3 regions of the Marinobacter sp. ES-1 genome follow, and region 3 is predicted to be linked to each of the others. Evidence: predicted binding sites of a transcription regulator. Region 3 holds the regulator's gene; each other region holds the start of a gene.
The links. Region 3 encodes sigma-54, which starts transcription at its own class of promoters, with help from an activator protein. Its sites were predicted from a motif close to ANTGGCATNNANNTTGCTNT; they were not measured.
Positions count from the first base shown of each region.

Region 1: a site for sigma-54 is predicted at 1,554-1,573, ahead of glnA (glutamate--ammonia ligase). Genes of this name have one in related genera too.
Region 2: a site for sigma-54 is predicted at 953-972, ahead of Q668_RS15400 (CmpA/NrtA family ABC transporter substrate-binding protein). Genes of this name have one in related genera too.

Region 1 covers NZ_AXBV01000064.1:52,059-54,330, reverse strand. Annotated here, with positions in the region: gene glnA (glutamate--ammonia ligase) at 18-1,421, opposite strand; gene typA (translational GTPase TypA) at 1,814-2,272, shown strand, end outside.
Region 2 covers NZ_AXBV01000096.1:149,668-151,939, reverse strand. Annotated here, with positions in the region: gene Q668_RS15405 (nitrate reductase) at 1-620, opposite strand, end outside; gene Q668_RS15400 (CmpA/NrtA family ABC transporter substrate-binding protein) at 1,095-2,272, shown strand, end outside.
Region 3 covers NZ_AXBV01000059.1:8,990-11,261, reverse strand. Annotated here, with positions in the region: gene ptsN (PTS IIA-like nitrogen regulatory protein PtsN) at 1-138, opposite strand, end outside; gene hpf (ribosome hibernation promoting factor) at 234-536, opposite strand; gene Q668_RS11090 (RNA polymerase factor sigma-54) at 633-2,165, opposite strand.

The sequences.
Region 1 (2,272 bases), on a different contig from region 3:
CAAATTGGTGCGGCGGCTTAGCAGGAGTAATACAGTTCGAATTCAACCGGGTGAGTGGTCATGTTGATACGCTCAACTTCGCCACGCTTCAGGTCGATGTAGCCGGCAATCATGTCTTCGGTGAACACGCCGCCGCGGGTCAGGAACTCGTGGTCTTCCGCCAGGCAATCGAGCGCCTCCTGCAGGGTAGTGGCTACCTGCGGGATGTTCATGGCTTCTTCCTTCGGCAGGTCGTACAAGTCCTTGTCCATGGCATCGCCAGGGTGGATCTTGTTCTGGATGCCGTCCAGGCCGGCCATCATCAGGGCGGCGAAGGCCAGGTACGGGTTGGCTGCCGGGTCCGGGAAGCGCACTTCGATACGGCGTGCCTTCGGGCTGCTTACGTACGGAATCCGGATGGAAGCGGAACGGTTACGGGCAGAGTAGGCCAGCATGACCGGGGCTTCAAAGCCGGGTACCAGGCGCTTGTAGCTGTTGGTGGCCGGGTTGGTGAAGGCGTTGATGGCCTTGGAGTGCTTGATGATGCCGCCGATGTAGTACAGGGCCATTTCGCTCAGGCCGGCATAGCTGTCACCTGCAAACAGGTTTTTGCCGTCTTTGTTCAGGGACATGTGTACGTGCATGCCGGAACCGTTGTCACCCACGACCGGCTTGGGCATGAAGGTGGCGGTTTTGCCGTAGGCGTGGGCTACGTTGTGCACGCAGTACTTCAGAATCTGAACTTCGTCTGCCTTGCGGGTCAGGGTGTTCGGGCCAACGCCGATTTCACACTGGCCGGCTGTGCCCACTTCGTGGTGGTGCACTTCGATGGTCAGGCCCATGCTTTCCATAGCCGCACACATAGCGCCACGCAGGTCGTGCAGGCTGTCTACCGGCGGAACCGGGAAGTAGCCGCCTTTTACGCCCGGGCGGTGGCCGATGTTGTTGCGGTCGAAGTCTTCGCCGGATACCCAGGCGGCTTCTTCGGAGTGCAGGGAGTACATGGAGCCCTGCATGTCGGTCTTCCACTTCACGGAGTCAAAGATGAAGAACTCGGGCTCCGGGCCAAACAGGGCGCCGTCGGCAATGCCGGTGGACTTCAGGTATTCCTCTGCGCGCTGGGCAACGGAGCGGGGGTCGCGCTCGTAACCCTGCATGGTTGTCGGCTCTACAATGTTGCAGGTGATGTTAATGGTGGTTTCTTCGGTGAACGGATCCAGCACGGCGGTATCGTCAACCGGCATCAGGATCATGTCGGACTCGTTGATGCCTTTCCAGCCAGAAATAGAAGAGCCGTCGAACATCTTGCCGTCGGCAAAAAAGTCTTCGTCTACTTCAGTGGCAGGCAGTGTAACGTGCTGTTCTTTACCGCGGCTGTCGGTGAAGCGCAGGTCAACCCATTTGACTTCGTGTTCTTTGATCAAATCAATCGTCTTGGACATTGTGCATGCTCCGTAGTGATTTCGTGTTCGTTGTGCCGGATCGTTCAGTGTGCTGAGGCCCGATCTCTTGCAGGTGAAGGCAGCTTACCAGAAGCCTTTGGCCCTTACCTTTCAATTACGGCTGCTCCTCACTAAGCAAGTGCCTTGCCAGTTTTGTGTAACTGCGCCACAACAGCGCAGTGGCAAGGCTTTGGTGCGTTGTGTGTGCAAAACTGTACGGTGGCCGGCCTGGAATTGCACCAGAATAGCGCACCACTTTGGTGCGAAAACCGGTGGATTGCCTGATATCAGTGCGCCGGAAGGGTTGGTTACATATTAGGCACTATTCTTCATATTATCGACATGGACTTTTCGATATACTGCGCGCCGCTAATTTCTGCAGGATACCCGTTGTGATTGATAAGCTTAGAAACGTCGCCATCATTGCCCACGTTGACCACGGTAAAACCACCCTGGTTGACCAGTTGCTGCGCCAGTCTGGCACCCTGGACCGTAAAGAGCTCGAAAACGAGCGCGTTATGGACTCCAACGACCAGGAAAAAGAGCGTGGCATTACCATTCTGGCAAAAAACACCGCGCTGAAATGGAAGGACTACGATATCAACATCGTAGACACCCCGGGCCACGCTGACTTCGGTGGCGAAGTTGAGCGGGTAATGAGCATGGTAGACAGTGTGCTGCTGGTGGTGGATTCCATCGACGGCCCCATGCCGCAAACCCGCTTTGTTACCCAGAAAGCTTTCGCAGCGGGCCTGCGTCCGATTGTGGTTGTGAACAAGATCGACCGCCCGGGTGCGCGCCCGGACTGGGTTGTAGACCAGGTCTTTGACCTGTTCGATAACCTGGGTGCC
Region 2 (2,272 bases), on a different contig from region 3:
TGCAGGTCCGCCAGGTCGGTCGTTGCTGTCTTTCTGGGATCGATGACCACCACTCTCCGTCCCTGACGACCTGCCGCACTCATCCGCTGGTACAGCACCGGGTGGGCCCAGGCGGCGTTGCTGCCCGCAAGCACCAGCAAGTCCGCCAGCTCAAGATCCTCGTAGCAGCCCGGGACACAGTCCTCGCCAAAGGCACGCTTGTGGGCCGCAACGGCCGAGGACATGCACAGTCTGGAATTGGTATCCACATGCGGAGTGCCGATAAAGCCCTTGGCCAGCTTGTTGGCAACGTAATAATCCTCCGTGAGCAACTGCCCGGAGAGATAGAAAGCCACCGACTCCGGACCATGCTCCCGCACCGATTCAGAAATGGCCCCGGCTATCCGGTCAATGGCCTCAGCCCACGTCACCTCACGCCCCCCGACCTTTGGCTCCAACAACCGGTTCGGATCCTCCAGCGTCTCGTGCAAGGCAGAGCCCTTGACGCAAAGCCGGCCGCCATTAGCCGGATGCAGGCGATCGCCCCCGACATCGCCGGAGGTGGCCAGCACACCGCAGCCAACACCACAGTAGGGGCAGGTGGTGGCAATAGAGTCCGTTGGAGTGTCGTGGTGTTTCATGCTGTTCCTCGCTTTTAACCAAAAAACCCGCCTCCCGGGTTCTGTTTCCAGAGCCGGGGGCGGGCTTCGTTGCCTGAGTTGTCTGTCTTTAAAGAAAGCAATTAGGAGGCCAGTGCACGCTTTGATGCCTGTAAGGGCCTTGAATGCCGCATGGTGCGCAGGTTGAAGCCAGGCTGCACCGTTAAAAAGATCCCGTGGAAAGCCTCTCGATTGGTGTTCACCTTGGTGCAATTGTCCATTTTCTGCACCAAAACCACCCCGGCACAGAACCGGGCGCCCCTGCCTGAACGACCAGAGATCCCGCAACCTACTGAAATACATGAATAGTTCCAAATGGCACGGCTTGTGCTGAGTAATTAGTGAACCATCACGACATCACAGCTCTCATTTACAGGCATCGGCGCCTGCTCTCCGGCAACGGAGGCAGGCGCTTTTTTTTGCGCGTCTGGAATGAAAGAACCGAGAGGCATCCCGATGAAGACAGTGAACCATTATGTTCGACCTTTACTGACCGCCACCCTGATCGGTCTGAGTTCCCTGGCCCAGGCCGAGATTGGCCCGGCGGAGAAACCCGACCTGAAGCTTGGCTTCATCAAGCTCACGGATATGGCCCCGCTGGCGGTTGCCTGGGAACAGGGCTACTTCATGGACGAGGGCCTGTTCGTGGAGCTCGAAGCCCAGGCGAACTGGAAGGTGTTGCTGGACCGGGTGATCACCGGCGAACTGGACGGTGCGCATATGCTGGCCGGCCAGCCGCTGGGCGCCTCCATAGGCTATGGCACCCAAGCCGACATCATCACCGCCTTCAGCATGGACCTCAACGGCAACGGCATTACCGTGTCCAACGATGTCTGGGAAGCGATGAAACCGAACCTGGAGATGGAAGGCGAGCGTCTGGCCCACCCGATTTCAGCCAGCGCCCTTAAGCCCGTGGTGGAGCAGACCCGTGCCAATGGCGAGCGCTTCCGCATGGGCATGGTGTTTCCGGTGTCCACCCACAATTACGAACTGCGTTACTGGCTGGCCGCCGGTGGCCTGAATCCCGGCTTCTACGCGCCCCAGCGCGGTGACACCAGCGGCACCCTCGAGGCCGACGTGCACCTTTCCGTAACGCCACCGCCGCAAATGCCGGCCACCATGGAAGCGGGCACCATCCAGGGCTACTGCGTGGGTGAACCCTGGAACCAGCAGGCGGTGTTCAAGGGCATCGGTGTGCCGGTGATTACCGACTACGAAATCTGGCCCAACAACCCGGAAAAGGTATTCGGGGTGACCGAATCCTGGGCGGAGCAATACCCCAACACCCACCTGCGTTTACTGCGGGCGCTGATCCGCGCCGCTTACTGGCTGGACGAAAACCAGAACGCCAACCGGGAAGCCGCCGTGGACATTCTGGCGCGTCCCAGCTACGTGGGGGCCGACAGGGAAGTCATTGCCAACTCCATGACCGGCACCTTCGAGTATGAAAAGGGCGATGTCCGGGAAGTACCGGATTTCAACGTCTTCTTCCGCTACCACGCCACCTACCCCTATCCGTCTGATGCGATCTGGTACCTGAGCCAGATGCGTCGCTGGGGACAGATTCCCGAGGCGAAATCCGACGACTGGTACATGAAGACCGCAGCCCGGGTGTATCGGGGCGATCTTTACGC
Region 3 (2,272 bases):
GTCGTTGAGAGTCTCGTCCTGATAGTGAATCCGCTCGGCAATAAACTCCAACACCCGTTTCTTGCTGGACGCCGGTACCTGGCACAGCGTTAGTGCCGGGGCCAGGATGTTGTCGATGGTCAGGGATGTATCGCTCATGGATTAACTGTGAACCCGTAAAAAAAAGGCTGCGGCCGGTAGCCCTGCCGCAGCTCGTTCGATTGAATTACCCGGTAGCCTGCGCCTGAAGGCGCTTAGCCGTTACCGTGCATCCGGTCTACGTTCTTTTCCTTGTGCTTGAGGATCTGGCGGTCAAGCTTGTCCACCAGGGCATCGATTGCCGCGTACATATCCTCGTTTTCAGCCTTTGCGTGAACCTCGCCACCCACAACGTGGAGGGTAGCTTCGGCCATCTGGCGAACTTTCTCAACTTCCAGCGTCACCTGACAGTTACTGATGTGGTCGAAGTGGCGCTCAAGCTTCTCGAACTTGGTGTTGACGTAATCCTTCAGTGCAGGGGTCAGTTCTACGTGATGGCCTGAAATGTTGAGTTGCATTGGCGTCTCCTGTTGTCATCATGCCGGCGTTCCGCCGGACTGAGTACCAGAGCTTCGTGCCCCGGTGAATATTGGTAAACGATTGCCGGTAAAGGCTTAAACCAGTCGCTTGCGTTCGTTCGAGGGAGGTATGTGCATGGCCTCCCGATACTTGGCCACGGTGCGCCGGGCCACGTTGATACCCTGTTCCCCTAGCATGGCCGCAATTTTGCTGTCGCTCAACGGCTTTTTCGGGGTTTCCTCTGCAATCAGTTTCTTGATCATGGCACGAATTGCGGTAGAGGAACACTCCCCGCCTTCGGCGGTGCCCACGTGGCTGGAGAAGAAATACTTCAGCTCGAAGATGCCCCGGGGTGTGTGCATGTACTTCTGGGTGGTTACCCGGGAGATGGTGGACTCATGCATCTCCACGGCCTGGGCGATGTCCGACAGGATCAGGGGCTTCATGGCCTCCTCACCCTGGTCCAGGAAGCCTTGCTGGTGCTCGACAATGCGGGTGGCCACTTTCAGCAGGGTTTCGTTGCGGCTCTGCAGGCTCTTGATGAACCACTTGGCTTCCTGCAACTGGTCGCGCAGGTAGGTGTTGTCGGCGCTGCTGTCGGCCCGGCGAATCAGCGAGGCGTAGCTGGCGTTCACCCGGATGCGCGGGGCAATTTCCGGGTTCAGTTCCACCCGCCACCGGCCTTCATGCTTGCGCACGATCACATCGGGGATTACGTAGTCGGTATCACCGTGATCAATCACATCCCCCGGTTTCGGGTTCAGGCTGGTAATCAGCGCCAGGACTTCCCGCAACTGGTCTTCCTTCAACCGGCTGCGGCGCAGCAGCTGCGCGTAGTCACGGTTACCCAGCAGGTGCAGGAACTGGGTGACAACCTGGCGCGCCTGGCGCAGCCAGGGGGTGTCCGGTGGCAACTGGTTCAGCTGGATCAGCAGGCATTCCTGGAGGTCCCGGGCGAACACGCCTGGGGGGTCGAAATGTTGCAGCCGGTGCAGCACGGCTTCTACCTCATCCAGGTCCAGCGGGTCTTCATCGCTGTCTTCACGCAGGCCGGCGTGGATTTCGTCCAGTGGTGAGGTGAGGTAGCCCCGGTCGTCCACGGCGTCCATCAGGGCATGGGCGATAGCCTGGTCCCGTTCGCTCAGGGGGGTGAGGTTCAGCTGCCATTCCAGGTGATCCCGCAGGGTTTCCGCAGGGGAGTTGCGGGTTTCGAAATCCGAGTCGTTCTCGTCATCGTCTTTCGGAGCGCTGGCCGGGGCGGTCTGGTAGATATCTTCCCAGGCGGTATCGACCGGCAGGTCGTCAGGAATGGTGTCGGTAATGTCGTTTTCCGAGTTCCAGTCCGGCCCGTTTTCGGATTCGTCCCAGTCGTTGCTGCTTTCCGGGGCGTTGTCATCCTGGGCGCTGGCGGTTTCGTTGTGCTGGTCGTCAGAACTTTGCTGTTCGGTGGTGTCGTCCGGGCCGTGATCGTCGTCCTCGGCGGTTTCCAGCATGGGGTTGGAGTCCAGCGCCTGCTGGATTTCCTGCTGGAGATCGAGGGTAGAAAGCTGCAACAGGCGGATGGCCTGCTGCAACTGGGGCGTCATGGTCAGGCTCTGGCCCAGTTTTAGCTGTAACGAGGCTTTCATAACCATGGCTTTAGATCCATAACAGACTGGTATCCCGGTAAAAAATCGAATTTCCTTGCAAGATCTTTGCCGAGTTTACTTGTTACCGTTCTGCAACACAATCAGAC